Regions from separate parts of the Streptomyces sp. NPDC051020 genome, predicted to be linked through region 3. Evidence: riboswitches for the same ligand, from Rfam matches in the RefSeq annotation. Region 3 holds a riboswitch; each other region holds the start of a gene.
The links. A riboswitch is a leader RNA that binds a small molecule or an ion and turns the genes downstream of it on or off. The one in region 3 is predicted to bind cobalamin.

Region 1: another riboswitch for cobalamin. It lies ahead of AB0N06_RS09920 (prenyltransferase/squalene oxidase repeat-containing protein); the one in region 3 lies ahead of AB0N06_RS26670 (CbtB domain-containing protein).
Region 2: another riboswitch for cobalamin. It lies ahead of AB0N06_RS27005 (ABC transporter substrate-binding protein); the one in region 3 lies ahead of AB0N06_RS26670 (CbtB domain-containing protein).

The regions. Positions count from the first base shown of each region.
Region 1 is NZ_JBFBCG010000013.1:40,911-45,754, forward strand. Features, by position in the region: gene AB0N06_RS09910 (energy-coupling factor transporter transmembrane protein EcfT) at 1-363, opposite strand, end outside; gene AB0N06_RS09915 (SCO2322 family protein) at 360-1,001, opposite strand; gene AB0N06_RS09920 (prenyltransferase/squalene oxidase repeat-containing protein) at 1,043-2,311, opposite strand; cobalamin riboswitch at 2,418-2,552, opposite strand; gene AB0N06_RS09925 (MBL fold metallo-hydrolase) at 2,584-3,621, opposite strand; gene AB0N06_RS09930 (aldehyde dehydrogenase) at 3,970-4,844, shown strand, end outside.
Region 2 is NZ_JBFBCG010000057.1:39,477-44,320, forward strand. Features, by position in the region: gene AB0N06_RS26995 (ABC transporter ATP-binding protein) at 1-99, opposite strand, end outside; gene AB0N06_RS27000 (iron chelate uptake ABC transporter family permease subunit) at 96-1,103, opposite strand; gene AB0N06_RS27005 (ABC transporter substrate-binding protein) at 1,187-2,227, opposite strand; cobalamin riboswitch at 2,290-2,478, opposite strand; gene AB0N06_RS27010 (beta-ketoacyl-[acyl-carrier-protein] synthase family protein) at 2,559-3,782, opposite strand; gene AB0N06_RS27015 (acyl carrier protein) at 3,779-4,039, opposite strand; partial or broken gene AB0N06_RS27020 (acyl-CoA dehydrogenase) at 4,155-4,844, opposite strand, start outside.
Region 3 is NZ_JBFBCG010000056.1:15,555-20,398, forward strand. Features, by position in the region: gene AB0N06_RS26660 (Asp23/Gls24 family envelope stress response protein) at 184-678, opposite strand; gene AB0N06_RS26665 (histidine phosphatase family protein) at 1,160-1,738, opposite strand; adenosylcobalamin (AdoCbl) riboswitch at 1,865-2,013, shown strand; gene AB0N06_RS26670 (CbtB domain-containing protein) at 2,017-2,235, shown strand; gene AB0N06_RS26675 (CbtA family protein) at 2,264-3,034, shown strand; gene AB0N06_RS26680 (GNAT family N-acetyltransferase) at 3,102-3,674, opposite strand; gene AB0N06_RS26685 (tetratricopeptide repeat protein) at 4,095-4,451, opposite strand; gene AB0N06_RS26690 (pirin family protein) at 4,617-4,844, shown strand, end outside.

The sequences.
Region 1 (4,844 bases), on a different contig from region 3:
CCTGACGCCCTGCGCCCAGTCCGGCAGCGGGACTTCGGGGAGGGTGAACACCACGTGCGTGCCGGGGATCGGCGAGCCGAGGAAGACGGAGAACAGCAGCCGAACGGCGACGACGAACAGCCCGATCTTGATGAACGCGCCGTACGAACGCGCCCAGGGCGCGTCCGTACGGCGCGCCGCCACGACATATCCGGCCACGCCCACCAGCAGTCCGAGCAGCAGCGGATTGCTGGTCCGGGACGCGGCGGTGGCCAGCCCGAGCGCCCACAGCCACCAGGCCCCGGCGGGCAGGGCATTGCTGCGGGTCGCGGTGGGCGCCCGCAGTGCATGGCTGAGCCGGGCCGCGCCGGGGGAGGCGGTCATCCGCGTCGGCGGCGGGCCTGCAGGACGGCGGCGATACCGAGCAGCAGGACGGCACCGAGCCCGACGAGCACCCCGGTGGACGGACCGCTGCGCCCGTTCCCGGGGTGGGTGGACGAGGGAGAGGCGGACGCCGTGTGCCCGCTGCCGGAGACCTGCTCGCCGCAGCCCGAGGCGGGGTAGCCGGTGATCGCGCAGAGCAGGGCGTCGCTGCTGTAGCGCAGCGGCTTGGCCACCGAGGCGAGCGCCTCGGCGGTGCTCGCCCCGGGGGCGACCTGCGCGCAGGCGGTGCGCAGCGCGGGCGGCGTCTCCCCGGCCGGGGCGTCCGCCGGTGTGCCGGGGTCGATGACGAGCGCGACGCGCTTGGTGCCGTCCTTGGCGGGGGTGTCCGCGCAGACCGTCGCGAAGTCGGGGGCGCGGCGCGGCTTCGCCGAGTCCTGGGAGTCCTCGCTCACGGAGAACCGGAAGCCCTGCACCGCCCCGTCGGCGGGCCGGACGAGCGAGGGGCCCTGGGTGGCATAGGCCCAGCCGGACCCCTGGCCCTCCCAGAACGACCAGTAGCGGTAGCCGGCCGCATGAGCGGTGCCCGCGCCGAGCACGGTCAGAGCGGCGCCGAGCACCAGCAGCAGCGCGACGGCCACCCGTCCGCCGAACGCATTCCCCGCACGATTCCCCGCTCGGTTCACGGCTGCTGGGGCTTCCGGCGGCTGCTGATCAGGAAGCCGATGCCCGCACCGGCGGCGAGGCCGATACCGACCAGCCACCACACCCCGAGACCGGCGTCGTCGCTGGTGCCGTCCTCGGCCGAGAAGTCGTCCGGGGTCGCACTGGGCGTGATGACGGCAGCGGGCGCGGGACCGCTCGCGTTCAGCTCCTGGACCAGGTCGACGCCGCCGAAGTCGTGGGCGTCGGCGCCGGTCGCGTGCGCGGCCAGGACCAGCTGGGCGTAGGCGGCGGGGCCGCCCTCCTCGGCCCAGCTCCTGGAGTTCTTCTGCAGCCAGCCGAGCGCACCGGCCGCCTTGTTCTTGTGGCCGGCGGAGGCCAGGGCGACGACGGCGTCCGCGGTGTTGCTGAAGTCGGGCTGCGGGGTGGTGTCGTCGGCGCCCGGCATCGGCGGCAGGTTCAGGTGGTTGCCGTTCTTCGCGAGGGCGCCCGCGAGGTAGAAGGCGCCGTTCTGGGCGGCCTGCTCCGGCTTGACGACGTCGCCCTTCCGGCAGGCCGGCGGCTTGCCTTCGACCACGGCGTTGTCTCCGGCGGCCAGCCCCTTGCCCATCGAGCCGAGCACGGCGGCCGCGGTGGCGTCCGCGTTCGCGGCGAGCTTCCCGGCCTTGTCGGGCTGGTACGCGAACGCGCCGCCGTCCGGGCCGCCGCACGGGATCGCGAGCGCGAGCAGCGCGTCGTACGGGGTTTTGCCGCCCGGATTCGTGATGTCGCCGATCCGCTGGCCCTGCCGGGCCAGCGCGCCGATCACGATCGAGGTGGAGTTGGCGTCGCTGGGGGAGCCCGGGTTGTAGCCCCAGCCGCCGTCCTCGTTCTGGATGGACTTCAGCCAGCGGACGCCGTTGTTGACGATGTCGCCGTGCCCGCCGACCTCCGCCAGCGCCTGCACCGCGGCGGCGGTCGCATTGGTGTCCAGCGTGGTCTTGGCGTCGCACGGCTTGGAGACATCGGCGCGGTACGAGGCGTAGGCGCCGTTCGCACACTGCTGGGCGATCAGCCAGTCCACCGACTTCGTGGCGGGCACGACCCCCTCGACGCGCTGGGCGAGGAATGCCAGCGACTGCCGCCAGACCCCGTCGTACGTCGGGTCCTTGGTGCCGTACAACCCGGAGGGCAGCGCGACGGACGGGGTGGGGGAGGGGGACGGCGCCGCGACCGCGGCCGGGGCAGCGGCCGCACTGAGCACGGTGGCGGTGGCGGCGAGCGCTGCTGCGCTGCGGCGTACGGTCATGGCGGGCTGAGCCTCTCCTGTGGGGAACCGGGCACAGGCACACTCAGGCACCAGGCTCCGGCCCCGTATTCCTCGACGGTGCCGGTCACCGGGGTTCCGGTGACGCGAGCCGGTCACGACCGCGGACAGGGCAGCCCGACTCACCGCTGTGTCGGCGGCTCACGGTTGCGTGGTCAGTGCCGGATTTGCACCGGCTTCCCCCTGAACGGGCATGATGACGACTCGCACACTCTACCGGGACGTAGCCTGCTCACCCCGGGCGGAGGGCTGCCTCACACAGCGACGTACGTCACCGGCCCGCTGCCCGGCACCGCCTCCGCGCGCCCCAGCTTCACCAGCCGGCGCACATGAGCCTCCGCCTCGGAGACGGCGATGTTCCGCGAGCCGTACGGGATCTGTTCCCAGGGCCGGTTCCACTCCATCCGCTCGGCCAGTTGCCACGGCGTCAACGGGGTGGCGAGCAGGGCGAGCAGTCCGGTCAGCCGCTCCTCGTGATGGTCGAGGAGTTCCCGTACGCGCCCCGCCGCGTCCGCGAACGCGTACTGGTGGGCGGGCAGCACCTCGGCGACCCCGAGTCGGCCGATGCGTTCCAGCGAGTCCAGGTAGTCGCCCAGGGGGTCGGTGACCGTCGCGTCGTCCGGGTCCTCGTACAGCCCGATGTGGGGGCTGATCCCGGGCAGCAGATGGTCGCCGGAGAAGAGCCGGCCGCGGCCGGGCAGATCGGCCGGATGGTCCTCCTCCAAGTGCAGGCAGACATGGCCGGGGGTGTGGCCCGGCGTCCAGATCGCCCGGAGCCGCCGGCCCGCGAGGTCGAGCAGTTCGCCGGGGACGATCTCGCGGTCCGGGAGGGCGGGGCGCAGTCCGGGGAGCGTGCGCGTCCGGCCGCTCGTGCGGGCGGCGCGCAGCGTGGCGAGGTGCTCCTCCGGTGCGCCGGCCGCGGCGAGCTTCGGCGCGAGGTAGGTCAGCCAGGTGCCGGGTTCGGACTCACGGGTGCGGCGCACGATCGCGGTGTCCGCGGCGTGCATCGCGATCCACGCCCCCGAGGCCTCGCGGACCTGTCCGGAGAGTCCATGGTGGTCGGGATGGTGGTGGGTGATGATCACGCCGTGGATGCCGGCGATGTCCACGCCGACGGCGGCGACTCCGGCGACCAGGGTGTCCCAGGCGTCGGGGTCGTCCCAGCCGGTGTCGACGAGGACCGGCCCGCGGTCGGTGTCGAGAGCATGCACCAGGGTGTGGCCGAGCGGGTTGTCCGGGATCGGCACCTTGATGGACCACACGCCGCCGCCGTGCTCGGTCACCTGTGTCATGGGGCTTCCCCTCTCCCGTCCCGGCCCGCGGCTGTGGTGCGCCATGCCCACTGTAACGAGAACTCGTTCCATTAGTAGCCCAGGACGACTATCGGCTTCGGATCAACGGGTCTGCGAGGGACCGCAGTTCCCCCGGCTGCCGCGGATCGAAGGGGAGGGCATGCTGTGAGCCCCGCCATGGAGCGATCGCCAGGGCGGAGCGCCGACGCCTCTCGGATCACGCCGGTCTCGTGGGGGATGTCCGATGCGTGGACTCCTGGAACTGGAACTGATATCAGTTCTGACACAGAGTCAGGTGTGAAGTCAGGTGCGGAGTCGGTACGTGCCGGGTCGCGGGAGGCAGCAGCCATGACCGAGCTTGTGGAACACGGAAAACTGTTCATCGGCGGGGAGTTGGTCGATCCGCTCGGCCAGGGCGTCATCGAGGTGATATCGCCCCACACCGAGCAGGTCATCGGCCGGGTGCCGCACGCCTGCGAAGCGGATGTGGACCGGGCCGTCACCGCTGCCCGCCGGGCCTTCGACGAAGGGCCCTGGCCGCGCGCGTCCCTGGACGAGCGGATCGAGGTGGTCACGCGGATCAAGGACGCGTTCGCCGTGCGGTACGAGGAGATCGCCCGCGTCATCAGCTCCGAGAACGGAACTCCGTACAGCTCCAGCGTGATGGTGCAGGCGCTCGCCGCGATGATGGTGTGGGACGCGGCGATCGCCGTCGCCCGCACCTTCCCGTACGAGGAGCGCCGCGACGGCGTTCTCGGGCCGCTGCTGGTGCGCCGGGAGCCGGTCGGGGTGGTCGCGGCCGTCGTGCCGTGGAACGTCCCGCAGTTCACCGCCGCCGCCAAGCTCGCGCCCGCCCTGCTGGCCGGCTGCTCCGCCGTGCTCAAGGTTTCGCCCGAATCCCCGCTGGACGCCTACATCCTGGCTGAGATCGCCGCCGAGGCGGGGCTGCCGGAGGGGGTGCTGTCGATCCTTCCGGCCGACCGTGAGGTCAGCGAGTACCTGGTCGGGCATCCCGGCGTCGACAAGGTGTCGTTCACCGGCTCGGTCGCGGCGGGCCGCCGGGTCATGGAGGTCGCCTCCCGGAACCTCACCCGTGTCACCCTGGAGCTCGGCGGCAAATCCGCCGCTGTCATCCTTCCCGACGCCGATCTGGACACGGCCGTCGCGGGCATCGTCCCGTTCGCCTGGATGATCAACGGCCAGGCGTGCGTCGCCCAGACCCG
Region 2 (4,844 bases), on a different contig from region 3:
CGGAGAGACGAGGGAGACCCCGTCGAGGACAAGACGGCCGCCCGCCTCGCGGGAGACTCGCTGGGCACGCAGACCTGCGGTGGTACCGATGGATGTCATGTGGTCCTCCGGGTTCGGTAGAGGACCAGAACGAACGCGGGTACGCCGATGAGGGCGGTGACGACGCCCACCGGCACCTCCTGCGGATCGAGGACGGTCCGGGCGAGCGTGTCGACCCAGACGAGGAACACCGCCCCGGCCAGCGCGGTGACCGGCAGCAGCTGCCGGTGCCCGGAGCCGGTGAGCGCCCGGGCGGCATGCGGCAGCACGAGCCCGACGAAGCCGATGGCACCCGCCGAGCTGACGAGCGCGGCGGTCAGCAGCGCGGTCGTGCAGAGCAGCACGATCCGGGTGCGGCCGACATCGACTCCCAGGGCGGCGGCCGCGTCCTGACCGAAGGCGAAGGCGTCGAGCGTTCGGGCGTGGCCCAGCGAGATCAGCAGGGTCACGACGAGCACGGGGAAACAGACCCACACATCGGTCCAGCCGACCCCGCTGAGCGAGCCGAGCAACCAGAACAGCACGCCTCGGGTCTGCTCGGCGTCGGCCGCGGTCATCACCACGAAGGAGGTCAGCGCGGAGAACAGCTGCATGGCCGCGACGCCGGAGAGGACGACCCGGTCCGTCGTACCGCCGAGGGTATGACTGAGCAGCAGCACCAGGGCGAACGAGCAGAGTGCCCCGATGAACGCCCCGGTCGAGATCGACACCGCTCCCCCGCCCACCCCGAGGACGACGACCACGACGGCACCCGTCGACGCCCCGGAGGAGACGCCGAGGACGAACGGGTCGGCGAGCGGATTGCGGAGCAGGGACTGCATGACCGTGCCGCACACCGCGAGTCCGGCGCCGCACACGGCGGCGAGCAGGGTACGGGGCATGCGCAGGTTCCAGATGATGCCGTCCCGGACAGGGGTGAGCCGCGATTCGCCCACCCCGAGGTGGGCGGCCACCGCGGACCAGACGTCGGCGACGGAGATCCGGGCGGGGCCGATGGTGACGGCGATGGCGACGGACAGCGCGAGCAGGGCGAGGCCCGTGGTCCACAGCACACCGTCGCGCAGCCCCCGTGCGCCACCGGCCCTGCGGTGCCCATCGGTTCCGGGTGCCTGCTCCGTACGTACCGCTGCGACCCGTTCGGTGTCCGTCACCCGGCGAGCCCGAACGTCCGCAACCCGGCGGCGACCTGTTCCAGACCCTCGACCGTCCGGATGGACGGATTCATGGCCTGGCCGCTGAGCAGCACGTACCGCTTGTGCTTGACGGCGTCCATGTTCTTCGTCGCGGGATTGGACTCCAGGAACTCGATCTTCTTCGCGGCGCTCTCGGCGGTCTGTGCCCTGCGCGTCAGATCGCCGATGACCAGGACGTCGGGGTTGCGGTCGGCGACGGTCTCCCAGCTGATCTGCGGCCATTCCTCATGGGTGTCGTCGAAGACGTTCTTCGCTCCGAGCTCCCTGGTGATGACGCCGGGTGCACCGCAACAGCCAGCCAGGTACGGGGCCTTGGAGTCGGAGAACCAGTAGAGGAGAGTGGCGTGGGAGGCGTCGATGCCGTCGGTGGCCTTCTTCACCCGCTCCCGCAGCCGGGCGACGAGCTCGTCGCCGCGCTGCTGAACGCCGAACACGGCGGCCAGGTCGCGCACTTCGCCGTAGACGCTGTCCATGGTCAGTGCTTCGGTACGCGCTCCGTCGCCGCCGCCGCTGTTGTCCTTGCCGGTGCAGTCGGCGGGCGACACGTAGGTGGGGACACCGAGCTCCTCGAACTGTTCGCGGGGGGCGACGCCGCCCTTGGCGAGGGTCGATTCGAACGAGGCGCTGACGAAGTCGGGTTCCTGGTCGAGGACCTTCTCCGACGACGGCCGGTTCTCCGAGAGGCGTGGCACCTTCGCGTTGGCCTTCTCCAGCCCCTTCATCACCGGGTCGGTCCAGGTGGCTGTGGCCGCCAGCCGGTCGGCGAGGCCGAGGGAGAGCAGGATCTCCGTCGATCCCTGGTCGACGGAGACGGCGTGGTGCGGTGCGGCTTCGACGGTGACGGTGCGACCACAGTTCCTGAGCGTCACCGGATAGCCTTCGCCACCAGCTGACTTGGCCGCGGAGTTGTCGGTCCCTCCGCCGCACGCGGTCAGCAGGAGGAGTGCCGCCGGGAGCAGGGCGGCGGTGCGGGCGGGGCTGGCTATGGACGGCACGGAGTCCCTCTGCGTCTCAGGGCCCATGCGCGGAGCCCACTGTACGAAGTGCTGTCGCCCGGTACCGGGCGACAGGTGCCAGCAGGTCTTCGGACTCGGGTTCCTTCGGACGGGACGCCTTCCCAGGACAACCGTGGATGTCCCAGTGGCCGTGGCCCCGCCCGTCCCCCTCACCGCTGCGCGTCAGCTCCGGATTCGCACCGGATTCCCTGACCCCTACGTGGAGTTTGACTGGCTTCGGCAAGCTATCACGCGGCCCCGCGCGGCTCGTCGGCGGTGCGGTGGGGCCAAAGGCGTCCCGGCCGTACCGTACCGTCATGTCTGCCCCTGCCTACGGACTCTGGAGGGCGACCACGGCGTTGTGGCCGCCGAACCCGAAGGAGTGGCTCACGGCGCGCCGGACGGGCCGGTGGCGGGGCTGTCGGGTGACGCAGTCGATGTCGAACTCGGGCGCCGGGGCGTCCAGGTTGGCGATCGGCGGTACGACCCCGCGCTGCAGCGTGAGGATCGTCAGCCCCGCCTCGATGGCTCCGGCGGCCCCCATGCAGTGGCCCAGTACCCCCTTGGGGGCGGTGACGGGTGGCCGGTGCGGGTAGGCCCGGCTGATGAGAGCGGCTTCGATGGCGTCGCCCAGCGGTGTCGACGTGCCGTGCGCGTTGACGTGTTCGACGTCCGCGGCCGCCCAGTCCGCGTCGCGCAGCGCGGCCTCTACCGCGGCCCGGGCGACGGCGCCGGACGGGTGCGGACTGGTGGGATGGTGGGCGTCGGTGGTGGCGCCTGTCCCGGCGAGCAGCGCCCGCGGAACCGCTGCCCGGGCCCGTGCGTCATCCGCCCGTTCCAGCACCATGACGGCGGCGCCCTCGCCCATGACCAGGCCGGCACGATCAGCCGCGAACGGCCGGCAGAGGCGGCCCGGGTCGCCGTCCCTCGTGGCGGCGGCACCGGACCGCGCGAATCCGGTCATGGCGACCGGGAAGACGATCGACTCGGTGGCTCCGGCGATGGCGAGGTCGCATTGCCCGGTGACCAGCAGGTCCCGGGCGACGGAGAGCGCGGTGACCCCGGAGGAACAGGCGGTGCACGGCGCCAGGCTGGGACCGGTCGCCCCCATCCGGATGGCGATCTCCGCCGCGGGCATGTTCGGAATGGTGAGGAGGATCCCCGCCGGCGACGTGGCCCCCGGCCCGCGCCGGTCGAGGGCGACGGCCTGTTCGGTCAGGCCCGCGGATCCTCCGCTGCTGGTGCCGACGACCACGGCGACCCGGCTGCCGTCCCAGTCGGCCGGGTCCAGTCCGGCGTCCGCGACCGCTTCCCGCGCGGCGAGGACGGCGAATTTGACGTACCTCCCCATCCGGAAGGCCGCACGGCCGCCGACCGCGTCGTCCAGATCGAAACCGGAGACCGTGCACGCGAAGTCGATCGCGCAGCCTTCGAGCTCGGGGACGGTGCGGGCCGGTGAGACCCCGGCGCACACCCCGTGCCAGGTGGTGTCGGTGTCGTTGCCGACCGGGGTGATCATCCCCAGGCCGGTGACGGCGACGGCAGGCCTGTTCATCGGGCGTTGCTCATCGCGGGGTCGCCGCTCACCACGGCATCGATGAACGTCGTGATGTCGGCGAGGGTGGCGTCCTTGTAGAGCTTGCCGGAGTCGGCCTCGACCCCCAGCGTCTCCTTGATGATGACGGCGAACTCGGCGACGGCGAGGGAGTCCATCTCCAGGCTGTCCATCGTGGAACCCGGAAGGATCTCGGCGGCCGGCACCTTGAAGGTGTTCGTGAGAACGTCGGTGATCTGGGGGTGGATCGCGCTCATGATCTTCCTCTTCGCTAGGTCGTGCAGGTCGCGCATTTCATGCAGGTTCTACCGATTCCCGGGACGGTGGAACGCACGGTCCCGATGCCGAAGTAACTGACTCCCGATCTGCCGGTTACGCCTTGCGGCGAACCGATTCGCCAACGATCACCCGTGGCTTCGCACAGCGCCGGGAAAGGACGGATGTGGTGCCCCAGTACGCCAGCAGAACGGCCCGGACTCCAAGGGCCCCGACCGCGTCCCGTACCCTGCACAGCTGTCCGGCGGTTCGCTCGTCCGAAGCCTTCACCGCTCCCCCTGCGCCCCGGTGGTGGTCTGCCAGGACGCCTCCGGATCGTCGTACGCATCGACATAGTTCGCGCCGGCGATGGGCCAGTCCGCGAGCACCTCGTCCGGCAGCGCGAAGGACTCGATCAGGGTGGGCAGATGCCCGGCGACGGCGGCGATGAGCTGCTCGACGGCGTCCGGCAGGGCCTTGACCTGATCGGCGGTCAGATGGCCGGCGGCGAGCAGATCGCCGCTGTTGCGGGCGACCCACTGGAGAGCGAACAGCCGCTCCAGTTCGGCCAGCCTCTCGCGGCCAGGGCCTACGGGCAGTTCTGCGACGGCCTCCGCGTACGCCTCGGCCGCGTGTCGGCGGGCGTGCGCCTCGACGCCCCGCAGGGCGGGCCCGGACGCCGCGTTCCACCGCGCCAGCGGGTCACTGTGCGGTGCACTGCTCATCCGCTCCCTGGCGCGGGCGAACCAGATGGCCTCCACCTGCGCATGCAGCCACCCCAGGAACCGGGGGTCGGCGAGCTCTCCG
Region 3 (4,844 bases):
TCGAGTATGCGCCGGACGGCGTAACTCCGCGTCGCCGACGACTGCTGTCGCTCGTGCTGCCGTCCCGGGCCGCCGGGCAGTGGCCGGCTGGGGCCCGGACAGCTCGTCGGACAGCCGGGGTTTCAGGCCGACGACACGGCCGGTGGACCCCCTCGACCAGGCGCCATCCGGTCCGGCGAACCGCTACGCGACCCGCCTCTCCAGCACCTGCTGTTCCTCTTCCTCCTCGGGCAGCTTCACGTCGCTCACCAAGATGTTGACCTCCACGACCTCCAGACCGGTCATCCGCTCGATGGCGGCGATCACCTCGGTCCGGACCTCCCCCGTGAGCTCGACGATCGCGTATCCGTATTCGACGACGATCGACAGGTCGACCGCCGTCTGGACCTCGCCGACCTCGACCTTGACACCGCTGGTGACGGACTGACCACCCGCTCCGGGCACCCGTTCCCTCACAGCGCCCATACCGCGGGCGAATCCCCCTCCCATGCCCTGGACTCCGGGCACTCCCCGGGCCGCCAGCCCGGCGATCTTCGCCACCACGCCATCGGCGATCGTGGTTCGGCCCCGCGACCCAGGTTCCGTTCTGCGGTTTCCGCCGTGCAGTCCTGCTCCGTGCGTGGCCTCGGATTGTGGGCGGGTGGTCTCGGGCCGGTTCACCTGCGTTTGATCGGTCATCGTCGGTCGCCCTTCCGAAGAGAAGGTGGATTCGAACGCCTTGGCCATTTTACGTACCATTTGTCAACATTGCTCGAGCGGTAGGGGGATGTGGCCGGACCCACGGGCAGGCCCCGCCGCAGAGGGGAAGGGTGGGATTCCGCGGTTCGTCACGGAGATGGCTCGCCCGCCCACCGTCTGTCCGCTCTGCTGGTCACCGCAGACGAAAGGTCGACCCAACGATGCACGGGTGGCAGGGCCGTTGCGGTTCGGTGCGGTGTTCTTTCGTCCAGCGGGACGGCGGCTGCGCCGCACTCCGATCGTGGTTTTCCTGCCACAGGTGGCGAACCTCGCGGGGCCTGCACCTACCTGGGCTCCGCCTCCACGACCGCTTCGGTCGCACCGTCGACGAATTCGGACAGGCCGACCGGTCGTCGGGGGATGCTGTGGCCTGACGTCACCGGCAGGGCGGGCCGGTCCGGCGGTGGAGGACGACGCCGGGTCACGGGGCGTCGGTTCCGGTGCTCAGGGACCGCCCGCAGCGCAGGTTCCAGCGGCCGGACCGGCCGCTGAGCTCGGTCAGTGTCAACGGGGCGACGTCCAACCGCCAGAACACCTGCGGCGGAAGGCCCAGCGCATGCACGATCGCGGCGCGCACTACCGCGGGTTCGACCACAGCGATCAGGCGGCCGTCCCCGGCGCCGTCCCGATGCAACGAGTCCAGCCAGCCGCCCACTCGCGCACACAGGTCCAGTAGCGACTCGCCGCCATGCGGTGCCGCCGAAGGGTCGGACAGCCAGGCCGACACCGCCTCCGGCTCGGCCTCGCTCACCTCCGCCAGCCGCTGCCCGCTCCAGCGCCCCAAGTCCCAGCCGCGGAGGACCGGTTCGGGCTCGGACCGCAGCCCCAACGTCTCGGCGGTCCCGACGCACCGCTCGTCCGCTCCGCACACCCGACGATCGGCTGGAGGCACCGCGGCAGCGGCCGCACGCGCCCGCCGGACACCGGACGCGTCGAGCGGGGCGTCGCCGTCGAAACGGGCTTCACGCAGCGCCGCATTGAGCGCCGGTGAGATCAACATCACTTGCACCGTCAACATCGGTGTCACCTCCCTGAACTGTGGCCTTTCGGGTAAGCACACCATGGCATCCGGGCCTCCCGGCCCCGCAGTCGGCGCCATGGCGGCGCGTGCCCGCAGGCGGTATGGTCGCGACGAACATGACGACGGTGTGACGGAAGTCCGGTGAGAATCCGGCACGGTCGCGCCACTGTGAACCCGTACCTCTGCGGGAAGTCAGACCCGGCACTGTCGTCTCAGGCACCACGATCGGGACGCGTGTTCCCTCAGGAGGTTCTGCCATGGCACAGACTGCTGCCCCCGCAACCGTCGCCACACCCGCCATCACCCCCATCTCGCTGAAGGCCATTGCCCCGTGGGCGGTCTTCTTCGGCATTCTCATGCTCGTTCTGCTGTACTTCGTCGGCGCCGAGCAGGGTGCCACCGCCGTCATCTCCGGCGAAGGTGTCCACGAGTGGGTCCACGACGGTCGCCACCTGCTCGGTTTCCCCTGCCACTGACACGCTGCGCACCTCAGGGGAACCGCTCATGAACTCCATATCTGTCAGAGCGCTGCTCGTCCGCGGCATGCTGGCCGGACTCGCCGCGGGCGCGCTCGCTCTTGCCGTCGCCTACTTCCTCGGCGAATCCCGGGTGGACGCGTCGATCGCGCTCGAAGAGGCTCACAGCCACGAGCACGGCGGTGAGGAACTCGTCAGCCGTACCATGCAGTCCACCGCGGGTCTCGCCACCGGTGTCCTGGTCTTCGGTGTGGCGATCGGCGGCATCGCCGCGCTGGTCTTCTGCTACGCCCTCGGCCGCATCGGCAGGTTCGGCCCGAGGGCCACGGCCGCATTGATCGCGTTCGGCGCCCTGCTGACCGTGTATGTCGTGCCGTTCCTCAAATACCCGGCCAATCCGCCGGCTGTCGGAAATCCCGACACGATCGGCCAACGCACCACCCTCTTCTTCCTGATGGTCGTCCTCAGCGTGCTGTTGGCCGTCGCTGCCGTCATCTTGGGCAAGCGGCTGGCTCCCCGCCTGGGCAACTGGAACGCGTCCATTGCCGCGTCCGCCGCCTATGTGCTCGCCATCGGGCTGGCCTACGCCTTCCTGCCCTCGTTCAACGAGGTCGGCAAGGACTTCCCGGCCAGTCTGCTGTGGGAGTTCCGCCTTGCCACCCTCGCCGTTCAGGCCACGCTGTGGACCACTTTCGGTCTGGTCTTCGGCTATCTGACCGAGCGGCTGCTGGTGCCCAAGGCCGGCGCAGTGACGGCCGGGGGCGGTACCACGTCCCACCCGGCCGCCGCTGCGAGCTGAGGCGCCGGCCGACTCGTCGGCCGTTTGACGGCAGAACCCGCCGGGATCCCCCGGTGGGTTCTGCCGTCTATGCGGCGTCCGTCGCGTCGGTCGCTTCAGTCACGTACGTCGCATGCGTTGTGTCCGACGGCTCCGATGGCTCCGGCGTGTCCGACCAGTCGATCAGGAAGTGCTTCAGCCGGTCGTCCGCCCTGACGAAGCGCATTCCTGCCGCGACCATGACGTGGTGGGACGCGATGTTGTCGAGGTCGGCATCGCCGTTCACGGCGGCGATGCCCTCGCCGCGGGCGAACCCCAGCAGCGCCCGCAGCGCCTCGGAGGCGTACCCCTTGCCGCGCGCCGCAGGGGTCAGGCCGTAGCCGATGGTCACCTGCCCCTCCGCGTTCGGAGCGCCGTGAAAGCCCACTCCGCCTATGGCGTGTCCGTCCTGGCGGAGGCGGATCTCGTAGGCACCGAACGGCTGGGGGTTGCCGGTGTCGGCGCAGTGCTCCAAGAAATGCCCTGCCCCGGCCGCGTCGCCGTCGGTGGGGTACTCCGGTGCCCATAGGGCGCCCGGCCCCGGACGGCGGGCCACTATGTTCTCCGCCTCGTCGGGACTCAGCGGGTGGAGTACGAGTCGAGGTGTCAGAAGATCTCTCATGACTCGTCGGACTATCACGGCGGCGAGCTTCGGCGCACCGGAATTATCGGAGTCCTTGCTGTCGGAAGGAGTGGGTAGCAGGGCCGAGTACCGCTGATACGGGGAGTGGGCCGGTCCGACCGTGCGGAGCGCAGGGTCCGCCTCGCCCACCCGCAGGCGTACATCGAATCCCTTGATGAGCGGGACACGGCCGGCGTGTCGGTGCGCTCTTCTTGACGACGCCCACCACGGGGCGACGCACCGCATCACGGCCCCGGCCGGCGCAGGCGGCACCTCCCAGGCCGACGCGCGTGGACACGATCCCACCACAACTGTGGGCCCGGTCGGCACGCGTACGCCGACCGGGCCCACCGCCTGCACCCACAGTGGCCGGGAAGAGGGGCGGGGCTTCCCCGTCGGACAGCGTCCGTCCCGAAGCTCTCAGCTGCTCACGTCCTCCCCGAAGTCCCTGGACATCGCCGCTGCCATCCGCAGATGAGGTGTCGCCTCCTCCTGCCGGCCCTGCCGCTCCAGGGTGCGGCCGAGCATCAGCCGCGCATAGTGCTCCACCGGGTCACGCTCCAGCACCGCCCGCAGCTCCGTCTCGGCCTTGCCGAGCCGCGCCGAGTGGTAGTAGGCGCGGGCCAGCAGCAGCCGCGGCGCGACCTGCTCCGGCGCTTCCTCGACCAGTCCGGCCAGGATCCGGGCCGCGGTCAGGTACTCCTTGGCCTCGAAGAACATCCGGGCGCGGTCCCAGCGATCGGCTGCCGTGCCGAACTCATAATAGGTGTCGTTCACTTGCCCTCCTCGGTTGCGGCCTTGGGAGATCCGTCGGGCCATGCATCCAGTCGTTCGCGCGGCCCGCTTTCAGCTTGCACAACACCTCATTATGGTTGAACATTCCACCAAACTTTTGGCGCGGGTGCCGACCGCCCGCGCCTGCACAGGAATAGGTTGAGCGCCATGAGTAATCTCGATCGCCAGGCCGCACTCTCCGTCTGCGGTGGCCGGGGCTTTGTCGTCGCCGACCCGGTGCGTGAACTCCTCGCCCCGCGTCACGTCCCGCTCGGCGAGTCCACCGAGGTTCGCAGGCTGCTGCCCAACCTCGGCCGCCGGATGGTCGGAGCCTGGGCCTTTGTCGATCACTACGGCCCTGACGACATCGCTGACGAACCCGGGATGCAGGTACCG